Rhodohalobacter sp. SW132: one gene and its partner. The protein of the gene in region 2 interacts with the protein of the main gene of each other region in a pairwise test. Links are inferred from orthologs where the notes say so. Each region holds a gene or a part of one and is shown on either strand. Other genes may lie near its edges. The genes, in order: sucC and sucD.

Region 1 (10,794 bases), on a different replicon or contig from region 2:
TTAATAGATATCAAAAAAACACTCATGATGAATGATACAATGTCCGTTTACTTTACAATGAACGGCTTACTATATGTTGGCCAATATCTTACCCATCCACCATAATTTATTTAACGCAAACAAACCCTTTATTCAACTGATAATTTCCCGTATATTTAATTGGGGTTAAGGATTCTGATTGAGTTTCCATACTTTTTCAGTGATCCTGACATTGGCCACATCCTAACGGGTGTGGCCATTTTTATTTCAAGGCCCAAAAATTCACCTCACCTTAAATCCGGTGAACGCTCTCCTAAATCCCGGCGTTTTCATTCATCAAGCTAAATCTAATTATTCTTATGAAATCTGCCCTAATAGCACTTTTTGCTTTTTTGATGATTCACGAAACATGTCTGCATGCACAGGATCGCATTACCGATGAAGCGGAAGCAAGATCAGTTTTTGAAGAAGTGGAAGACCGAAGAAACTCCATCAATACTGAAACGGCTACCCTGGAGATGATCATTACCGATCCGAGGGGACGCACACGCAGCCGAACAATGAAAATGTGGTCATCTACGGATGAAAACATCTCCAGGAATCTTATCGTATTTTCTAATCCCGGCAACGTAAGCGGAACCGCATTTCTCACCATCCGGGAGAACGGAAGCAGCTCGCAGCGGCTTTATCTTCCTTCTGTGGGTAGAATTCAAACCATCGGCTCATCAGACAGGGGAGATCGTTTTATGGGCAGTGATTTTACATACGAGGATCTGGGGGATCAGCAAGCGGAGGATTACGAATTTGAATGGCTGGAAAATCACGAAAATTATTACCTGGTTCACGCCTCCAAACCTGACTCTGAACAGTATTCTTCCGTCACTTTTAAAATCGATCGCGAAATGTATACCCTTTCTGAAATTCACTACTTCGACGATGAGGGAGAGAAAATTAAGCGCCTTGAGGCTGAAGATTTTGAACAGCTATCCGATCAGTTGTGGTCGCCCGCACGGATGACCATGTACGATTTGCGGGAAGATCGAAAAACGGAATTGAAATGGACTGAACGCGAAATCAACGCTTCCGTTGAAGACTGGCGTTTTACAGAACGCGGGCTCCAAAGGGGAATTTGATTAAATTCAGATATCAAATAAATAGAATTTCCCTCCGTCCCCCTAAATCCCGCGATCGGTCACAGCCACCTGCCATCCCTCCAGTGGGTTTGCAGGATTTGCACTGCTGTGCAGGTAATATTTTTCTTTTGACACAATTCCCTGTTTTACCGGGGCATACCGAATGGCCATTGCGGTTGCGTCGATATCATGCTGCTGATACACCACCCGCTTATGATCTTCACTGCTCCATATCAGGGTCCCCGCCGGGCTTCCGGTATTGCCATGCTCTTCAAGAAGCGGAATCAGCCAGGATCTGTGCAAGCTCGGTCGGCCTTCCCTTAATACCTGCATCACGGCTTTTGATGAAAACGCCTTGAAGCTTTCAATAATCTCATCAAATGTGCCCCACGCTGCATTCCCCATCAATAGAATACGATCGGGAAGAATTACGTACTCGTAGATTCGCAGTCCTCGCCGGTCACAGCACCAGCGCAGCCCGTTGCTCATCTTCCGAATCAGCCTGATCTCCGTGAACAAAGGGATTCCTGCAACGATTCGTAAGGATATATAGCTCAGTTCTTTCTCTTTTCGATATTTTCCAGCCATAACTTTCTCTTTTTTCACTTTTCACTTTTCACTTTTCACTTTTATAATATGATCTGAATTAGAGCCAGCCCTTACACTTTTTCTGAAAATTGATCAAAGCGGCATTAGAAAGCACATCACCCCCAAAAAAACCAATTACTGTCATAAAGATTGTAAATATCGGCCTGCCCCCGGCCCTACCAACCAACAAATCCCTTCTCAGCTTTTTTTTACCTGCCAGTTTGGCTATTATTACACCCGAAATAATGAAACCCTAAATCTTGTTGAAAACCGGTTATTTATGAAAATTCATGAGTATCAAGCCAAAGAAATTTTAAGTGAATACGGGGTAGCAGTACCCGATGGTGTAGCGGCCGAGAATGTTGATGATGCCGTTGCTGCAGCAAAAAAAATGAAAGAGAATGGATCTTCACTTTTCGTAGTGAAAGCGATGATCCATGCCGGCGGACGCGGTAAAGGCCGCACCAAGAACAACAATGCCAAAGGGGTGATTCTTTGCAAAACCGTCGATGAAGTAAAACAGGCGGCTGAAGATCTGCTCGGCGATACGTTGGTGACCATCCAGACCGGTGATGAAGGTCAGAAAGTAAATACCATTTATGTAACCGATGGCGTAGATATCGCACAGGAGTACTATCTTGGAATCCTGCTCGACCGCGGTAACAGCAAAAATGTGATTATGGTCTCCACCGAAGGCGGTGTTGAGATCGAAAAAGTTGCAGAAGAAACTCCCGAAAAAATTATTAAGGAGTGGGTAGAGCCCGGAATGGATCTGCAGCACAACCAGGCCCGCCGTCTCGCATTTGCACTTGGTCTCGAAGGAGATGCATTCAAAAAAGCGGTGAAGTTCATCATGGCTCTTTACAAATGTTATGAAGAGACCGATGCCAGTCTTGTGGAAATCAACCCGCTGGTTCGCACACCCGACGGTGATGTGATGGCCCTCGATGCCAAATTCACATTCGATGAGAACGCCATGTTCCGTCAGAAAAAATATGCTGAACTTCGGGATGAATCCGAGGAAAACCCCATTGAACTGGAAGCATCAAAATATGGACTGAACTACATCAAGCTCGATGGAAATGTGGGATGCATGGTTAACGGCGCCGGCCTGGCGATGGCTACCATGGATATCATTAAACTCTCCGGCGGCGATCCGGCCAATTTTCTTGATGTTGGCGGCGGTGCAAATGTAGATACCGTGAAGAACGGCTTCCGCATTATTCTTGAGGACCAAAACGTAAAAGCGATCCTCATCAATATATTCGGCGGAATCGTTCGCTGTGACCGCGTTGCCAACGGCGTGATTGAAGCGATCAAAGATCCTGAAATTGCCAAGAAGGTTGAGAATGTGCCGATTATCGTGCGTCTGCAGGGTACAAACGCCGTTGAGGCGAAAGAGATTATCGATAACAGCGACCTGAACGTCATCTCAGCCGTGCTTCTTAAAGAGGCAGCGGATGCGGTATCGAAAGTGATTGCTGCCTGATCACTTCAGCCTGTTTGCATGATTGCAATTTAAGCGGAGCTTCAGTGATTAATACTGGATGCTCCGCTTTTTTTATGTCTGCATATCTTTAAACCGCATTGTTCGGTGATCTTTTACAGGGTTTACTGTAGCTCAATTTCGAATAATTTGTTCGGAGTTATTCAAAAGTGAAAGAGATTAATCGACAGATCTTTAGTATACTATACGGCTGATGAAACAACATGATATTAATTTTTAAATTTCTGTTTCGGTGTATGCCGAATACCTGTTTCTCGTGACTGCATACCCGTTAAATTTCTACCTTCCGGATGATTAAAACCGATTCCCTCACCCGCCGACTTTACGCAACTGACGCCTCCATTTATGAAGAACTCCCCTCCGGTGTAGCTTTTCCGTCTTCGGTTGATGAGATCCGTCAGCTGGTGAAAGAAGCTGCAAAGAGAAACTTTTCGATCACTGCCCGAAGTGCAGGCACCAGCCTGGCCGGCCAGACCACCGGTGAGGGGATTATCATGGACAGCTCGCGGCACATGACCGGAATCCTTGAAATCGATCCGAAGCGTCAGGTTGCACACGTGCAGCCGGGTGTGATCCGTGACACTCTGAATCGCGAAGCGGCAAAATATAAGCTTCAGTTTGGCCCCGACACAGCGACTACCAACCGGTGCATGATCGGCGGCATGATCGGGAACAATTCGTGCGGATCATTTTCGATCAAACACCGATCCACCCGTGAACATATCCTCGAAATTGAAGCCGTCCTAAGCGACGGCTCAACCGCTCTGTTCAAACAACTGTCAGATCAGGAACTTGAGGAGAAACTGAACCTCCAGACTTTCGAAGGGAGTATTTACAGGCAAATCCTGCAGCTTCTGAAAAAGCATAAAGATGAAATCCTGGACCATTATCCTCACCCGGAAATTATTCGCCGAAATACCGGGTATGCGCTCGACCGGATGTGCGAGATGTCGCCACTCACCCCCGGCGGACGGCCATTTAACATGGCTGAACTTCTGTGCGGGAGTGAAGGAACTCTTGCGATGACCGCATCCGCAAAACTAAACCTGGTGGACCTTCCCGCCTGCCGATCGCTTGTGATTCCGCAGTTCAGCTCACTTCGCGAGGCGATGAAGGCTGCGGTTGAAATTGTGAAGTGGCAGCCGGCAGCTGTGGAGCTTGTGGATGATATCATCCTGGACGCCACAAAAGGAAATATCGAACAGAATAAAAACCGGTTTTTCCTGAAGGGTGATCCAAAATGTATTCTCATTGTACAGTTTGAGGGTGAAAATCAGGATGAATTGGAAGCCCATTCGGCGAAACTTGCCGAACGTCTGAGGGAACTCAATTTTGGATATGCGCATCCATATCTCTCGGATGAAGATGAAATCCGGCGCGTCTGGGATCTCAGAAAAGCCGGACTCGGGTTGATTATGGGCCTTGGTAATGAAAATCCATCCCCGAGTTTTGTTGAAGATACGGCCGTTCGCGTGGAGGATCTGCCCGACTATGTGGATGATTTCCAGGCGATGCTCGATCGTCACAACTCTTCGTGCGTATTTTATGCCCACGCATCGGTCGGTGAGCTGCACCTCCGCCCTGTTGTAAACACCAAAACGCCCGAAGGTCTCGAAACCATGAAACAGATGGCGGCAGAAGTGGCCGACATCGTAAAAAAATATCGGGGCTCACTCTCCGGTGAACACGGCGATGGGCGCGCTCGGGCGCCTTACATCGAAACCGTTTTGGGGAGCGAGATGATGCCGCTGCTCCGGCGCGTGAAGGAGATCTGGGACCCGAACTACCTGTTCAATCCCGGTAAAATCCTCGACCCAAAACCGATCGATACCGATCTTCGGTTTTCGCCCGATTACAATCCGCCTGCCGTTCCAACAATGTTCAAATGGCGCAAAGCCGGCGGATTCGGCAACGCCATTGAACTTTGTAACGGCGCCGGTGTATGCAGAAAACTGGCGCAGAGCGGCGGCACCATGTGTCCGTCCTACCACGCCACACGTGAGGAAAAAGATAATACCCGCGGCCGGGCAAACCTGTTTCGTCAGCTTTTCTCAGGTAAGCAGATGGACGCGTTTGAATCGGAAGAACTAAAGGATGCACTAAGCCTCTGCCTGAGCTGCAAAGCGTGTAAAAGTGAATGTCCCGCTAATGTGGATATGGCAAAAATGAAAGCGGAGTTTACGCACGGCTGGCACAAAAAAAATGGTATCTCCTCAGCTGAACGATTTTTTGGTCAGCCTGAAAAACTCTATCCGCTCGCTTCATTTACCGCATCGGTCACAAATTTTATCAACAAGCAAAAACCGACAAAGTGGTTGTTCGAAAAACTATTCAACATCCACCCAAGCCGGAATGTCCCGGAGTTTGCCTCGCAGACATTTCAATCGTGGTACAGGAAGAACAGATCAGACTTCAGTCATCCCGGTGCGAAGCAGGTTCTCCTGCAGGTTGATATTTTCACCAACTACCACGAACCTGAAATCGCAATTGCGGCTCTTAAAGTGCTACATTCATTGGGCTACGATGTTCTGGTCCCGTTTATCCGACCATCCGGACGACCGCAGATCTCCAAGGGTTTACTGGATGAAGCCTCAAAAATATGCCATGAGAACATCAACCATTACTACCCATTTGCGGAACGGGATATCCCGATTGTGGGACTTGAACCGAGTGAGATTTTAACGCTCCGGGACGAATACACCGATCTCTGCAGAGAGGAAGACCTGGACAAAGCTAAAAAAATTGCTGATCACACCTTTCTCTGGGAAGAGTTTCTTGCTACTGAGCTGGCGACCTCGGACGCTCTTGATGTCGGAAAAGGCCGGAAAGTTTATATACACGGCCACTGCCACACAAAAGCGCTGGTCGGCAATCATCCTCTGATTCAATCTTTCAGGCAGCTTGGTTTTGATCCCATTGAGCTGAAAACCGGATGTTGCGGCATGGCCGGCAGTTTTGGGTATGAAAAAGATAAATATGAAGTTTCCATGCAGGTTGGCGAACAGGTTCTCTTTCCAGCTCTTCGCGAATTAAATTCAGAAGCCAACATCTGCGCTCCCGGATTTTCCTGCCGCCACCAGATCTCTGATGGCGTTGGGAAAAAAGCGGCTCACCCGGCGGTGGTTGTCGCCAAAGCCATGGGGCTTGCCTGACACGTAAATATTTTACCACCGTGTGAGCCCAATATGAGGTGTTGAACCTGGGAATTGGATTTGCTCGAAAAAGTGAAGTTCATTAACCTTGGATTTCATATCCTTTAAGATTAATGGACTGCATGAATTTTGACATGAATGTTGAATCTCTGACACCTGCGTCAACAGCCACTGAAAGTAAACCGCTAACATAGCCGAATCGTCTTACAGCCAAGCTATCTCCTCATACTTCAAAAAACTCTCCATAATAATATCACGCTTATAACAAGTATTACTGTATATATTGATCGCAATTGCTTATCAATATATTTGGCATCAATACTATGTTTTCAGACTTGTGTATAATTATAGATTGATGAGATGATTAATAATAATAAAATTAAGTTACCAATCATTGTATTTGATCTAAAGTTCGGATTCCATCCACATACAATCAACAAAGTCGTATGTAGCTATAGCGGCGCCAGCCCAGTGTTCACCTCGCCTCAATTTTAGTAATTATTTTGAATTGCATTTTCAATCTAAATTTGAGCAACCCAATTTTCTCTTACTCCGGCAATGTCTAATCATATTTAAAAGCAAAATAAGACCTATTCTATTTTGTAAGATGATTATTCTTAAAAAACCTTACACCTTTATTCATTAGAAGTTTTACTCAAATGAAGTATTGATGCTCCCAGATTTTCCTACCGAAGCGGCTCACCCAGCGGTAGTTATGGCTCAATCGATGGGCTTAGTGTAATAGATTTCAATTTTGACGGGGTTTGAATCTATTCGGTTAAATTAATCGCCACATCGAATAGGTACTCGCCATTTTAGCTGTGTAGATAGAAGTAACAACACCTTGAATTCAATTTGCACATTATGAAAACACGAGATACATCCACATTTCGCCAGCCTGTGTTGTCTCAGTTCATCATCGGGACATTACTTCTGATTTTCTTGCCGCTTTTTTTAACTTCCTGTAACGACAAACAAGTTCAGACGGTCACCTGGACAGAGTTCGAACCGGTGTACATGACTCACAGTGAGTTTGTGAACTCTGTGGCTCTGGAAGAGTCGCGTGATCTGAACAACCCCGGAAAATTCTATTTTTATGGCGGATATCTTTTTGTGAATGAAGTCAATAAAGGGGTTCATATCATCGATAACCATGATCCTTCTGCTCCGCAAAATGTCGGGTTTATTAATATCCCGGCCAATAAAGATATCGCTGTGGATGGCACTTTGCTGTATGCCGATTCACAGAAAGATCTGTTGGTCTTTGATATCAGTGATTTGAGTTCCCCAGAGCTTGTGCAGCGGATTGAAGATGTTTTCAATACTGCTTCACGAATTGCTCCCGGTTTCACAACCCAGTCTATTGACGATTCCAAAGGCCTTGTGGTTGACTGGAAACAGGTTGAGCGCGAGGAGATCTGTGAATCAAACTGCAATTCTCAGCCGACACGGTGGGGCACCGGCTGGGTAAATACAACTGCCAGCTTTGATGCGAGCCGCGCATCCATGGGTGAATCATCCGGTGGTGGTGTGGGTGGTTCGATGGCGCGTTTTGCGATTACATCAGATCATCTGTACGCCGTAGATCACACGAGTCTCACCGCGTTCAGTCTCGGTTCCGGGAACACGAGTAAAGTGAGTCAGCAAAATGTGGGATGGCAGATCGAAACAATCTTTCCGTACCAGGATAATCTTTTTATCGGCTCCGCCAACGCGATGTATATCTACGCACTTTCAAATCCATCCAATCCGGAGCCGCTCTCTGTCTACTGGCACGCAACCGCCTGCGACCCGGTTGTGGTGGAAGGTGAATACGCTTTTGTAACGCTGCGGAAAAGCGAGGCCTGCCCCATGGGTGTAAATCAGCTCGATGTGGTGGATGTGAAAGATCTTACCAACCCCAAGAAAGTAAAATCGTATGGGATGATCAACCCGCACGGACTGGGTATTGATAACGGTAAGCTTTTTATCAGCGAAGGAGATCACGGACTGAAGATCATGGACGCCAGCGATCCGCATAACGTAAAATTGCTGCGCCATATCGAAGATATCAAAACATTTGATGTGATTCCTTACGATGGTGTTTTGATGGTAACCGGCGATGATGGAATCATCCAGTATGATTACAGCGACATCAACAATCTGAAGCATCTGAGCACCATACCGGTTTTCAAAACCGAGCCCTCACTCTGACCTGACTTCTGAATCGAATATCCTGTAATGAAAACTCGATTAATCGTTCTGCTTTTCGCTCTGCTCCTCTGGCCGGTGTTGGTCTGTTCTCAACAACCAGTTCCGGCCGGAGAAAACAGCGATTCAGGCTTTTTTAATCGCACCGGATCTGATCTTCTATTCAGCTCAGATCACTCAACGGCCCGGTTTTATACGATCAATGGCTACCGCTTTACTCCTTTCGTTTCGGCCGGACTTGGAATTGGATATGTGCCCTATAACGATCCCCTTGGGCTGATTCCCATCTTCACCGATCTGACAGTTATATTTCAGGATGGCGATGTATCCCCGTACATGTTCTTCCGGATGGGTTATACCCGGAGTATAAAATCAGATTCAGATGTTGTGATGGATAACCATAATGGAGGCTTGATCGTGAATCCCGGACTGGGCCTTCAGTTCAAAACCAGCAGAAGCTGGGGCTTTTATCTGAACGTGGGATACAACCGCGACCGGTCTGCTCACCAGTTTGACAGCTGGGGAGGTCGGACCGTTGAAAACTCGCACACCTACCAGAGAATCAATTTGGGAATGGGTTTTGTGTTTTAGGCCTGAGTTCAATTCTTAAATTATCCCCTAAAAGTCCCCCTTCGAGAGGCTGTGAGAAAATAAATCACAAGCATTTAAAAAAGTCCTTTTATTTAACCACGAAGTCACGATGACACGAAGAATCACGAAAGCTAGTAATTTGATTTTGTTATACTTCGTGTACCCTCGTGGCTTTGCGTCTTCGTGGTAAAAATAAATGGCCGATATCTTTATTAAGTATTTCCTCACACCCTCTAAAAAGGGGGATGTCTATCAGAGAAAAATCGATGGTTCACCAATGATCTCAATTCCTAACACCACCACGTTCAATCAGCTCTTTGGCGCTGCTGAGTGCCGCATCGGTAATCTCCTCTCCGCTCATCAGGCTCGCAACTTCCCGGACATGTTCCTCCTCCGTCAGCGGTGTAATTCGCGTGATGGTCCGCTCTTCCTGTTCAATTTTTTCAACGCGATAATGCTTGTGTGCCTGGCTTGCAATTTGCGGCTGATGGGTGATCGCTACAATCTGGCAATATTCGGATAATTTCCGCATTTCGCGTCCAACTTTTTCCGAAATATTACCGCTGATACCTGTATCGATCTCATCAAATATCATAACCGGCAGATGGTGCTCCTGCGCCAGGATCGATTTCAGCGAAAGCATCACCCGGCTCACCTCCCCGCCTGAAGCAATTTTGTCGAGTGGTTTTGGCTCTTCGCCTTTATTTGTTGAGATATAAAACCGAACATCATCACACCCTTCGGCTGAACACTCTACGGGCCTGCCGTCAATTTCAATCCAGCCGCTGTCAGCAAATTGCCACGCCACATGTACGCGGAACTGGCCGTTTGGAATCCCCAGGTGGCTGAGCGTAGCTACAATATCAGTCGATAACTGTTCACCGATTTCCAATCGTTTATTGTGAAGCGCCTCAGCACTTTGTTTCAAATGACCGGCCTGCTCACGGATTCTTTTCTCGATTTTCTCAATCTCGAGATCAAAATTTTCAGCGACATTCAGCTCCCGTTTAACTTGGTTATAGTAGCTGATCAATTCAGGAATAGATCGCATATATTTTTTCTGAAGGCGATTCAGTTCCGACTGCCTTTGCCTTAGTGTCTCCAGCCGCTGCGGGTTAAACTCGATCGTATTTCGATACCGTTCAGCAAAATTCACCGCTTCCTGTATGCTGATGCGTGCCGTATTCACCTCGCTCAGATAGGTTTCAAACTCCGGTTCAATCCGCGCCATATCTTCCAGGTGAAGTTTGATGGTATTAAGCATCTCCATCAGGCTGATATCATCCCCGTTCCCGATTTCTGAAATCGCGGCTGCTTTCTGATCCAGATCTTCCGCATTGTCGAGAAGGTTCATCTCCGATTCAAGTTCCTCTTCTTCGTAAGCATCCAAATCGGCGCCCTCCAGCTCCTTCACCTGGAACTGGTACAGCTCGGTTTTCTCTTTCAGCTCGCGCTCTTTTCGTTTCAGATCGCGGAGCTCTTTCTGCAGATCCGCCATTTTCCGGTATTCGGTGCGATACGTCTTTTTCACCGGCTCCACAGAATCAAAACGATCGATCATATCGATGTGATTTTCCTCTTTCAGCAACAGCTGGTGATCGTGCTGGCCGTGCAGATCCACAAGCTGATCGCCCACCTGTTTCAGCACTGCGAT
Region 2 (10,722 bases):
AAATCAATAATGCGATTGGTCAGATTCTACTCGCTAAAAAGATGGGCAAAAACCGGATTATCGCTGAAACGGGTGCAGGTCAGCACGGTGTGGCAACTGCAACGGTCTGCGCTAAATTTGGGATCGAGTGCGTGGTCTATATGGGAGCTGAAGATATGGAGCGCCAGAAATTGAATGTAGACCGGATGCGATTGCTTGGAGCTGAGGTTCGTTCAGTATCCAGCGGATCGAAGACGTTGAAAGATGCGACCAACGAAGCGATCCGCGACTGGGTGACTAACGTTGAAGATACATTTTACATCATCGGTTCAGTTGTGGGCCCGCATCCGTATCCAAAAATGACGAGAGATTTTCACCAGGTGATCGGTAAAGAGACCAAATCGCAAATTTTGCAGGCAGAAAGCCGGCTGCCGGATTACCTGGTAGCCTGTGTTGGCGGCGGATCAAACGCGATCGGGTTTTTCTACCCGTTTATTAACGACGAAGAAGTGAAAATGATCGGTGTGGAAGCAGCCGGTTTGGGAGCCGATACTGATCAAACCGCAGCAACCCTGACGATCGGAACGCCCGGCATTCTGCACGGCTCACTCAGCTACCTTTTGCATAACAACGAGGGTCAGATTCAGCTTGCCCACTCCATCAGTGCCGGTTTGGATTATCCGGGAATTGGTCCCGAACATGCGCATTTACATGATATCAAACGCGTTTCGTACTATGGTGTGACCGATAAAGAGGCGATGGATGCAGTAGAACGAACTTCAAAATTTGAGGGGATCATCCCGGCGATTGAAACGGCGCATGCGCTGGCTTATCTCGAGACGCTAATGCCGCTCACTTCCAAAGATGAAATTGTAGTAATTAACTGCTCCGGACGCGGCGACAAAGACATGAAAACTATTTCAGAATACTTTAACTCATGATTGCACAGAAAAACAGAATTCAGTCGGTTTTTGAAAAACGGAAAGATGGCGATAAAATCATGTCCCTATTTCTTACTGCGGGATTTCCCGATCTGGAGTCAACCGTAGATCTGGTGCTCGGTTTCGAACAGAACGGCGCCGATATGATAGAACTCGGCATGCCGTTCAGCGATCCATTGGCTGACGGACCAACCATTCAGTATGCCAGTAACGAAGCGATTAAAGCGGGAATTACCATGGATAAAATCTTTGAAATGGTGAAAGAGATCCGTCTGCAATCAGAAATCCCGATTGTGCTGATGGGGTACATCAATCCGGTGTTCCGGTACGGTGTGGAGAAGTTCTGTATTCGTGCTGAAGAGTGCGGTGTTGATGGTCTGATTATTCCCGATGCCCCGATCGAGGAATCGGGTTTGCTAAGTGAACACGCCGAAAAAGCAGGACTTTCAATGATTTTTCTGGTGGCTCCAAATACATCCAGTGAGCGAATGAAACTGATCGATCAGAGAAGCAGCGGATTTGTATACTGTGTGTCGGTTACCGGCGTTACAGGTGCGCGGGATGGTGAAGAGGTTGCTCAATCCGTGCAAAAATTTATCTCACGTGTTCGCGAGAATGTTCAGAAAAATCCGAGCCTGGTTGGGTTTGGAATCAAAAATCATACAGATGCGAAGAAAATATCCTCCGATCTCGACGGCTTTATCGTTGGAAGTGCGTTGGTTGAGAATATCCGGGAAAACTATCCCGAAAACGGATGGAAACAGAAGCTGTTTTCATTTGTTAAAGAACTGAAATTTGGAAATATTTGATCGACATTAAATAATACAGATGCCCTCTATGAAATTATCATCTTTTTTAGCGCCATTTGCACTGCTGATTCTGTTTGCTGCCTGCAGCGGTGATTATCGTCCCAATTCCATTGGTCCAGTGGATGAGGTTATTGTTGTAATGGATTCAACCCAGTGGGAAAGCGAAACCGCAATGGCAATCCGTGAAACGTTTGGCGGATTGATTCAAACCGTACCCACACCTGAAAACGCATACACACTCACCTTTCGTGATTTCAGAAACAATCAGCAGCTTGAACAGCTCAAAGAGTTTAAAAATGTGATTTTTGCTGCACCGATTGATCAAGAAACAAATGTATCGAGGTTTATCAACGGTATTTTGAGTGATGAAGTGGAAAACCGTGTGCGACAGGAGGAAAGTTTTGCGTTTCCACTAAGCGATCGCTGGGTGCGTGATCAGTGGGCGCTGGTTCTGACTTCCGTTTCCGATGAAGCTCTTGCTGAAAAAATTTATAACGCTGAAGAAGATCTCGTCGGGAATTTGCTGGACAGAGAGCTGGAAAGACGAACTGAAAATATTTTCCGGCGTGGAGAGCAGGTTGCTGTATCCGATTCGCTATGGGAAAATCACGGATGGAAAGTGAGGATGCAGCACGATTATATCCAGGTTATCGATTCAACAAATGCTGTGATGTTCCGACGCTACCTGCCCGATAATAACCGCTGGATGTGGGCCTGGTGGCAGGATGGGGTGGAAGATCCCGACTTTATCAATGCTGACTGGATTAATGCAAAACGCGATTCACTGATGGAATACCTGGTGCAGGGGGAACGCGATGGCTCGTATGTAACCACCGATTACCGAAGGCCACTTGAGACACGTTCCATTGACAGAGACGATCGCCTGACCGCGTATGAAACCATGGGTATCTGGCGGATGACAAACGACTTTATGGGCGGCCCGTTTGTGCACTTCACATATCATGATCCCGAGACGAACCGGCTCTTTATGGTTGAGTATGCCCAGTTTGCACCCAGAGTGAATAAACGCCGGTTTGTAAGGCAGTTTCAGGCGATGGGACGAACGTTCGAAAGCGATTCAACTTGGGTTACCACACGTTCCGAAGAAATTACAGGGTTGGAGTAAATCGTCAAGATAATTAGAGTTGAACGTAATAACCGTTGATGAACAATACTGATAGTCCTCATTCCCTCGCTGAGTACAAAATAAATTCAGGTCCAGAGAAAGATTCCGCTGAACGAATGGCCAAATCCCTGGAGCCGTGGCGTTTTTCCATACCCGTCGGTCCCATTTTGGAAACAGGTGCAGGAGTAGGTCATTTCACGGAATATCTGATAAAGATGTTTCCCGAACGTGACATTGAAGTGATGGATCCTGATTCTGAAAAAATCGCCTTTCACAATGATTTTTATCCAGATACGGATCGGCTAACCCGGGAGGCGAGAGATCCGGAAAATGATCCGCCCGATGAGCTTAATTACGCCCTGATTTGCGGTCATCACACCGTTCAGTCATTTACTCAGCCTGCAACAGCTCTCGAAAGACTTAGCCGGTCTTTGAAAGTAGACGGGCTGATGCTGATGTCATTTCCAGGCGAAGATTCCTTTAAAGAGTGGAGATCAGTTTGTCTTGATCTCGGTATTCCCTATACAGGCCGGCAGCTTCCTCAAACCGAACCGCTGGTGATTCATCTGTCAATGGGACCGGTTCAGGTCGATTTTTATGAAGATCAGTCGGTTCACTATTTTGAATCATTTGAAGATTTTTTGATTCAATTCAAAAAGAGCGGTGTGAATGCACAAAAAGATGACAGGATGCTTACCCGGAAAGAGATCAAGCTTTTAAATGAAAACTGGAAGGAGAGGAGTGAAGGAAGAATCGGGCTGACCTACCATAATGTGTTTCTGGCAGTGAAGCGGATCGCTGAGTAGTTGAATTGAAGTGGAAACCAAATGCTGCTCTGTTTTTCGCAGATTTTCGCTGTGTATATCGCAGAGTTACGCTGATAGGCCCAGAATGGATTGTGAATGATCTGCGTAAATCAGCGGATTAATCAGCGCGCCTCTGCACGAATAAAAGACCTGTAAACGTTAGATGATGAATATTTTGGAAAATGGTTCTACAAAAAAAAGCCATTTCCGATCACTCAGAAATGGCTTTTAGGCTGTCAACCGATTATGGATTAAGTGCTTAGAGCATTTCTTTCAGTGTTGATCCGATTTCGGCGGGGCTGTCAACCACGGTGATCCCTGCATCACGCAGTGCTTTTTTCTTATCCTGGGCAGATCCTTTTCCGCCTGAGATAATTGCACCGGCATGACCCATGCGGCGTCCGGGAGGTGCTGTACTTCCGGCGATAAATGCTACAACCGGCTTGTCTACATTATCTTTAATATAGGCAGCAGCCTCTTCTTCGGCTGTTCCGCCGATCTCGCCAATCAGTACGATTGCTTCGGTATCGGGATCATCCTGGAACAGTTTTACAGCGTCGAGGTGATTGGTTCCGATAACGGGATCACCGCCAATTCCAATTGCTGTGGTTTGTCCGAGTCCGGCTTTGGAAAGCTGGTCAACGGCTTCGTAAGTGAGTGTTCCGGATCTTGAAATCAGTCCGATGTTACCCGGTTCAAAAATATCTGCCGGCATAATTCCGATTTTTGCTTCACCCGGTGTGATAACTCCGGGGCAGTTTGGCCCGATCAGAACAGCACCGTGGCTCTTTACAATTTGTTTTGCTATGATCATATCAGCAACGGGAATTCCTTCGGTGATGCAAATAATCACTTTAATTCCTGCAAATGCCGCTTCAGAAATTGCATCGCCGGCAAAGGGTGGGGGAACAAAAATTACAGATGTATTTGCCTGCTCTTCTTTAACCGCATCGGCAACTGTGTTAAATACCGGCAGATCGAGATGGGTTTGACCACCTTTACCGGGGGTTACTCCACCGACTACATTCGTACCGTACTCAATCATCTGTTCCGCGTGAAAGGTCCCTTCGCTACCGGTAAACCCCTGAACAACGAGGCGGGTATCCTTACCAACTAATACACTCATCTATATCAAATTTAATTAATGGATTCCGTTTCTTTTCATCGGGTGGAATATAGCCTTCCTACTGCAGATTTACCAACGATTGCGAGTGTTGTGCAATTTTTGACATCCCTTTAAAAATCAGGCTCTGTTTTCTTTAGGGTTATAAAAATATCAGACATAAAAAAACCCGGATGCTGCTGACACCCGGGTTTTTTGTGGGGTTAAGAATTTATCAGAGTGCGTTTTTCATAGTTTCGTAATCGTATCCTTCGGCCTTACTCATCTCTTGAGCAGCGAGCGTGAGGAAGATACCGTAGATCACCTTAGAACTAACATCAGCAATTGTATAGGTAATGTGTCGCCCTACAACAAGTGTTTCGCTCAAGACAGGATCGAGTGTCATTGTGAGATATGGCATCAGATATGCACCGGGATAGAGCATCCAGGAGAATAAAAAGAGTACCCAAATGTACCCGAGATATTTTTGTGCTTTTGGAGGAGCGCCTTCTTTTCCTTCGCTGATCACCCGCTTCATCAGAATAAGAATATGAACAAAGAAGATGGTTGAGATGAATCCCCAGACGAAGAATAATGTCGGGTTGGTTACTTCGTAAAACTGTCCAACGTATCCTGTGAGGATCATAGCTGTACCCGAGAACCAGAATTGATTTCTGATGGAACTGAAATCACTTTTGGTGAGCGTAACCACGAACAGAATCTGGAAGAGCAGCATCGGGACATCAATCAGCCAGTTCAGATAGCGATATCCGTTATTGAACAGGTCGTTACCGTCGCCCAATACATATCGGGCAGTATCAGCGTCATAAACCATTGCGCTTGTCCAGTTCTGCGACTGTACATAGAGCAGCAGAAAAGCAGAGACCATAACCACACCGGAGAGTACGGATGAGGTTCTGTATTTAGGAGCTACGGTTTTTATGGTTAGAACGAAGTAAAGAAGACCGGCCAGCATAATTGCAAAACCGAGCGTTAGAACGTGAGCAGACATCTGGTACGCCATTTCGGTATACCCTTCAGCCGCACCTACATAGTTTTCAAATGTGGCATTACCCAACATTTCGATTAAAGCTTCCATAGTTATTGATTTGATTTGGGGTTATTGACATGTCCCGCTAACACCCCGGTTATTTGGAAAGTTCAATATTTACAGAAATTATTGAAAATAGATTTTGACTGATATATGTCCCACAAATGACAGAAGAAAAATGGAATGACATTCAGTTCATTCTCTCTTGTTTAGGAAGGGAACCAATAGTATTTAAAATCTAAATTGTTCACGTTCGTTCCGATGATTCATCAAGATTTGTTATGCAAAATTTGTAAGTTTAGCCCGGGTCTGGGGATGGATATTTTGGTTACTGTAATTGAGTTTTCTAATAGCAGCATCATATATGAAGAGGCCATTTTTTGTAAACTCACTGTTCCGACTCAAGGATTTGATCAACGATTTTTTTTATGACTGATTTTAAAAGCAGCAGATGACAGGTGACGATAAAAAAGAAGAAATTCGGGAAGCAGCCGATATTGTTGAGGTGATCAACGATTACGTCCGCCTCAAGAAATCCGGGAACGGCTTTGTGGGTTTGTGTCCGTTTCATGATGAAAAAACGCCTTCTTTTCACGTTACTCCACGCATGGGGATTTATAAATGTTTTGGCTGCGGGGAGAGCGGGGACGTCTATAATTTTATTATGGAGATGGAGGGTGTGAGTTTTCCCGATGCGATGAAAACACTTGCCGATCGCTACGGAATTGATCTGCCCAAACCGGAAGAGTCGGAGAAATACAAGGAAGAGAGTCATCTGCGGGAGGGAGTGCTCCATGCCCTGAAATATGCAGGACTTTATTATCACAGGCAGCTTCATGAAAGCAGTGATGCGAAAAAAGCGAGAGAGTACCTGAATAGCCGCGGATATGATGACAAAATCATCCGAACATTCGGCCTGGGATACGCACCCGGCGGCGGTGATTCCCTGCTAAAGGAAGCAGAAAAGGAGGGGATCAAAGAGGAGTATCTTGCGGAGTCAGATCTCATCAAACCGAGCAATCGCGGCGATGGATTTTATGACACCTTCCGGGACCGGCTGATGTTTCCGATTTTCAATCCTTCGGGTAAGGTCATTGCGTTTGCCGGCAGAATACTGAATGAAAATAAAAAAACGGCGAAGTATGTAAACTCCGCCCAAACCATCGCCTACAACAAAAGTGAAGTGGTGTATGGGGTTAACTTTGCGAAAAATGATATTCGTAAGGAAGAGGAGGTCATTCTGGTTGAAGGGTACACGGATGTGATTACCATGTATCAGCACGGAATTAAAAATGTGGTGGCTTCAAGCGGTACTTCTCTTACATCAAAACAGATCAATATTCTGCAGCGGTACGGCAACCGCATTGTGATGATTTATGATGCGGATGAAGCCGGACAAAAAGCGATGGAACGCGGGTTGAAAATTGCACTTCATGAAGGTATGGAGGTGAATTTGCTGGAATTGCCCGATGGTGAAGATCCCGATTCGTTTGTGAAGCAGTTTGGCAAGGATTCCTTTCTGAATCTAAAAAAAGAGAAGGCGGAAGATTTTATATCCTTCACCATTCATAAGGCGGAAAAGAAAGGAGACCTGGAGAAGCCCGGCGATCGTGCCCGGCTGATCCATACGATTCTGGAACAGATTGCCGAAATTCCTGAGGAGATTCAGCGCCAGGTGTATGTGCAGCATCTGCACCAGAAAACGCAGCAATACCGCAAGGGGAGTGACCGGGAGCTGTTTCAGCAGCTTGAAAAATTTATCGCAGAAAAACGCCGGGCAGAACAGCGATCGAAACGACGTGAACAGTCTGCACCGGTTTCAACTCCGAATGATCCGCGGCCTGCTCCGCCGCAGGAAGGGGCTGCCAGGTCTAAACCGGCTCCTGAAAAAAAGCGGCCGTTTTACGAAAAAGAGATTATTCGGCTGCTTCTGACTTTCGGACCAAAAATGCAGAAATTTATCGGTCATAACGTTGGGGCGGATCAAATTGAGGATGAACAACTCAGGGAATTTTACGAAGATATTATGACCCGCCACATCAAGGAACAAGAAATTTCGGTGGAGCACTATTCCAGCCGTGATCAGCCGTTTCCTTCGCTGCTGAGCGATATTTTACTCGAACGATATTCCGTTAGTGAAAACCACTCCAAAGCGACCGGCAATGAGTTCAAAAAAGATAAATTTCCGTTCAAAAGCGCCAAATCAGCGATGAAAGCCCTGCGCCTGCACTTTTATGAACGCAAACGAGCCGAGCTTTCCCAGCTATTAAAAGAGGGAGACACGGACGAACGTCAACGTTTTATGAAGATGATTTCCAAAGTTCAGAAAGAGATCACAAAAATTCAGAAAATGTCTGCCGACATGCTTTTTGATGATCCGGATTTTATGGATGATGACTCGTCGGATACCATCATTCAGGAGACGTTTGAGTATAAGATGAAAGGGGAGAAGTAGGGGAATCAGTTTGCCAGCACTCGGTGTGCAACAGTGGTTAAGCTTGTACTTGAGTGGTTTGATACGGAAGTTTTATTTGAACTGGTAGAAGAAAACGGGAAAACAAAAGTAACCCTTGTACCTAACGGATGGCAAGAATTAACCGAATTTTACCGATTGTGCAACTTCAACCGGAGCTTTTTTCACTTTAGCTCGAAAAATATTGCGAAAATGGAAAAGGAATTCTGTTTCAGGAACGGTAATTTTAAACAATTAAGCTTGATAACAACTTAACAGCTATTTATAAAAGACAGTTTTCTGTATCTGTGTTTACAACTGAATGATTTCATCTTCCCACTGAGAAATCAGAATGATTTATAATATATATTTTTCCAGTCCGGCTATTTGCACCCGTCATTCTACAATATTCACTGACGTTTCAAGCACCGATCCGTCCGGCTGTTCATAACTGATCGTCAGCACCATACCTGGTTCAAGGATGAGCAGTTCCTCCAGTTCCTCCCAGCGGAAAAGTCTGAATACTTGCCGTATACTCTCACTACAATTCTCTTCATCTGCAGTGTTCAGTTGATTCATTGCTTTAAGAAAAAGCCCTTCTGCAGGCTCCATGAACCAAAAATTAGGATGATCCCGGATTTCCCGAATCTCTTCTGCTGTTATTTCCTCCTGTTTTAGATATACATTGATCACGTAGCGGGAAGGTACACGATATGCATTTTCAATACCCTCTTTCTGTTTGACCCACTCCGCCAGCATTTCAATAGTCTCTTCAGATACTATTCGTCCCCCGCCTTCTGTACAAGGAGCGTATCCACGATCTTCATTTTCCTCTTTCCCACCAATTAGAGCCAGGGATGCATGATTCCGAAATACTTCCTCTAAGTCCTCCGGCGGGAAAAAATCCCACCATTGAAAACCGCTCACTGTTACCTGTTCGCCGACATCGGTGGAAAGTATAAGCTCTAGTGGCTCATCGAGGCCGGGTGTATACACATCGCGTGTTACATTACCCCGTACAATAAACGATTCACCGACAGCCCATTTTTTTTGTTGAAAAAAATGTTGAGACGCAACAGTTCGGGCGGAAAAACTGAAACGGGGTTTTCTTCCTCGTTCTCTTCAAGGTCCTCCGCGGCGCCGCTCAGATCACAGCCTGCAGTCAGGAACACCAGGAGAAGGATAAGTCCAGTGAATTTATATCTCGTCATTTTCATTGCTTCCTCCGTCTTTTTTAATTGGTGGCCACAGGATGAACCGTTGATTCTACCGTCCGTCCGGTATTGTCGGTCACTTCTAACTTCAATTCGAACGATTGAGTAACGATTGTGCGGCAGGAGGATATGTACGTGCAACTCTTAATACGACATATATGGTAAAATAAAAGAATTTGATAATTATACTAATGGAAGTTTAAAAATAATAAATACATAAAGGATCAGGTTTATTAAAATGGATCTCTCAATTTAACGCGCTACCCGGTATCAGAAGTATTTTCAAGACAGACTTTAAAGTCTTCTTTGGTAAGTTCAAGAAAATCTTTTTTTGATTTTTTATTCAAATCAAATAAAAAAAGCCCGATCCGAATTTCTTCAGAGCGGGCTTTGATAATTTTAGAGTTGCGTGAATTGATTACTGCTGCTGAACGGATCCTGTGTTATTTCTGAAATCCAGTTCAATTGTATATTCACCGGCAGGACTGATGTTGACGCGATCCTGGTCGCCCCCGGTACCGCGAAATTCAATTTCGCCACCGAAGATCATAAACTCTGACTGCCACCAGTCGGTGAACCAGCCGCCATCATACCAGGCATACATCCTGAGTTCTTCAGAATTGAGCTCCCGGGTGATTGTCAGGAGTTCGTTTTCGTTGTCCACGTCAAAACGTGCATCCTGGTTTGCGGTATCCCAGCTTCCCACGGTTTCACCGATCAGGTAAACCTGCGGATCAACAACGGCAATCTCTTCTGTTTCATAGTTTACAACAACCATGTAATAGCCTGATTCTTCAGGTTCTGGCATGTTATCACCTCCAAACTCAACGACGCCGTCAACGGGTGCTTCACCGTTGTATCCAAAATCATTGCCCCAATCCTGTTCGGGAGCAAACTTATATCCCGGATCATCAACACCAGCTTCAATCCATACGATTTTCCAGAACAGATGTGGTTTATCGTATACCGGAATCATCGGCAGATCAACGGCGCCCCAATCCCAGCCGCCCACGCTGTTTCCAATCATGAAGAGCTCTTCGGGAAATGTGACATCTACTTCGGTTTCGTATGGTGTGAAACCAAGTGTGAAGACATCCGAATATCGGTCTTCAACTGAATCGTTTACATGAGCACGAATTCTCATATCTACGGTTGTCTCCTCGCTAAATGGGAGGCCGGCATCAAGCAGAATAGCATTTACTTCACCTACCGTCATCGTGATGGATGTTTGGGTTGTTTCAG

Evidence for each region.
Region 1: the proteins of sucD (region 2) and sucC interact in binary tests that used the Escherichia coli proteins (3 or more experiments, as listed by UniProt). The link is inferred for Rhodohalobacter sp. SW132 from one-to-one orthologs.

Annotation. Positions count from the first base shown.
Region 1 is NZ_QUOK01000010.1:102,660-113,453, reverse strand. What follows is about bases 1,172-4,084. They hold sucC (ADP-forming succinate--CoA ligase subunit beta), read left to right. Parts: upstream 1,172-1,980; coding sequence 1,981-3,189; downstream 3,190-4,084. Other genes in these bases: DYD21_RS16740 (FAD-binding and (Fe-S)-binding domain-containing protein), read left to right, coding at 3,498-4,084; DYD21_RS16750 (hypothetical protein), read right to left, coding at 1,172-1,700. In the rest of the region: DYD21_RS16755 (outer membrane lipoprotein-sorting protein), read left to right, coding at 339-1,112; more of DYD21_RS16750, read right to left, coding at 1,155-1,171; more of DYD21_RS16740, read left to right, coding at 4,085-6,359; DYD21_RS16735 (LVIVD repeat-containing protein), read left to right, coding at 7,224-8,552; DYD21_RS16730 (hypothetical protein), read left to right, coding at 8,580-9,140; DNA repair protein RecN, read right to left, coding at 9,424-10,794. UniProt on the Escherichia coli protein: Succinyl-CoA synthetase functions in the citric acid cycle (TCA), coupling the hydrolysis of succinyl-CoA to the synthesis of either ATP or GTP and thus represents the only step of substrate-level phosphorylation in the TCA.
Region 2 is NZ_QUOK01000002.1:488,202-498,923, reverse strand. The notes cover bases 2,855-5,695. They hold sucD (succinate--CoA ligase subunit alpha), read right to left. Parts: upstream 4,788-5,695; coding sequence 3,921-4,787; downstream 2,855-3,920. Other genes in these bases: DYD21_RS06740 (bacteriorhodopsin), read right to left, coding at 4,999-5,695; DYD21_RS06750 (trans-aconitate 2-methyltransferase), read left to right, coding at 2,894-3,661; DYD21_RS06755 (DUF4837 family protein), read left to right, coding at 2,855-2,855. Also shown: trpB (tryptophan synthase subunit beta), read left to right, coding at 1-920; trpA (tryptophan synthase subunit alpha), read left to right, coding at 917-1,729; more of DYD21_RS06755, read left to right, coding at 1,758-2,854; more of DYD21_RS06740, read right to left, coding at 5,696-5,862; dnaG (DNA primase), read left to right, coding at 6,266-8,269; DYD21_RS06725 (hypothetical protein), read right to left, coding at 8,663-9,262; DYD21_RS06720 (hypothetical protein), read right to left, coding at 9,271-9,483; DYD21_RS06715 (SusE domain-containing protein), read right to left, coding at 9,899-10,722. UniProt on the Escherichia coli protein: Succinyl-CoA synthetase functions in the citric acid cycle (TCA), coupling the hydrolysis of succinyl-CoA to the synthesis of either ATP or GTP and thus represents the only step of substrate-level phosphorylation in the TCA.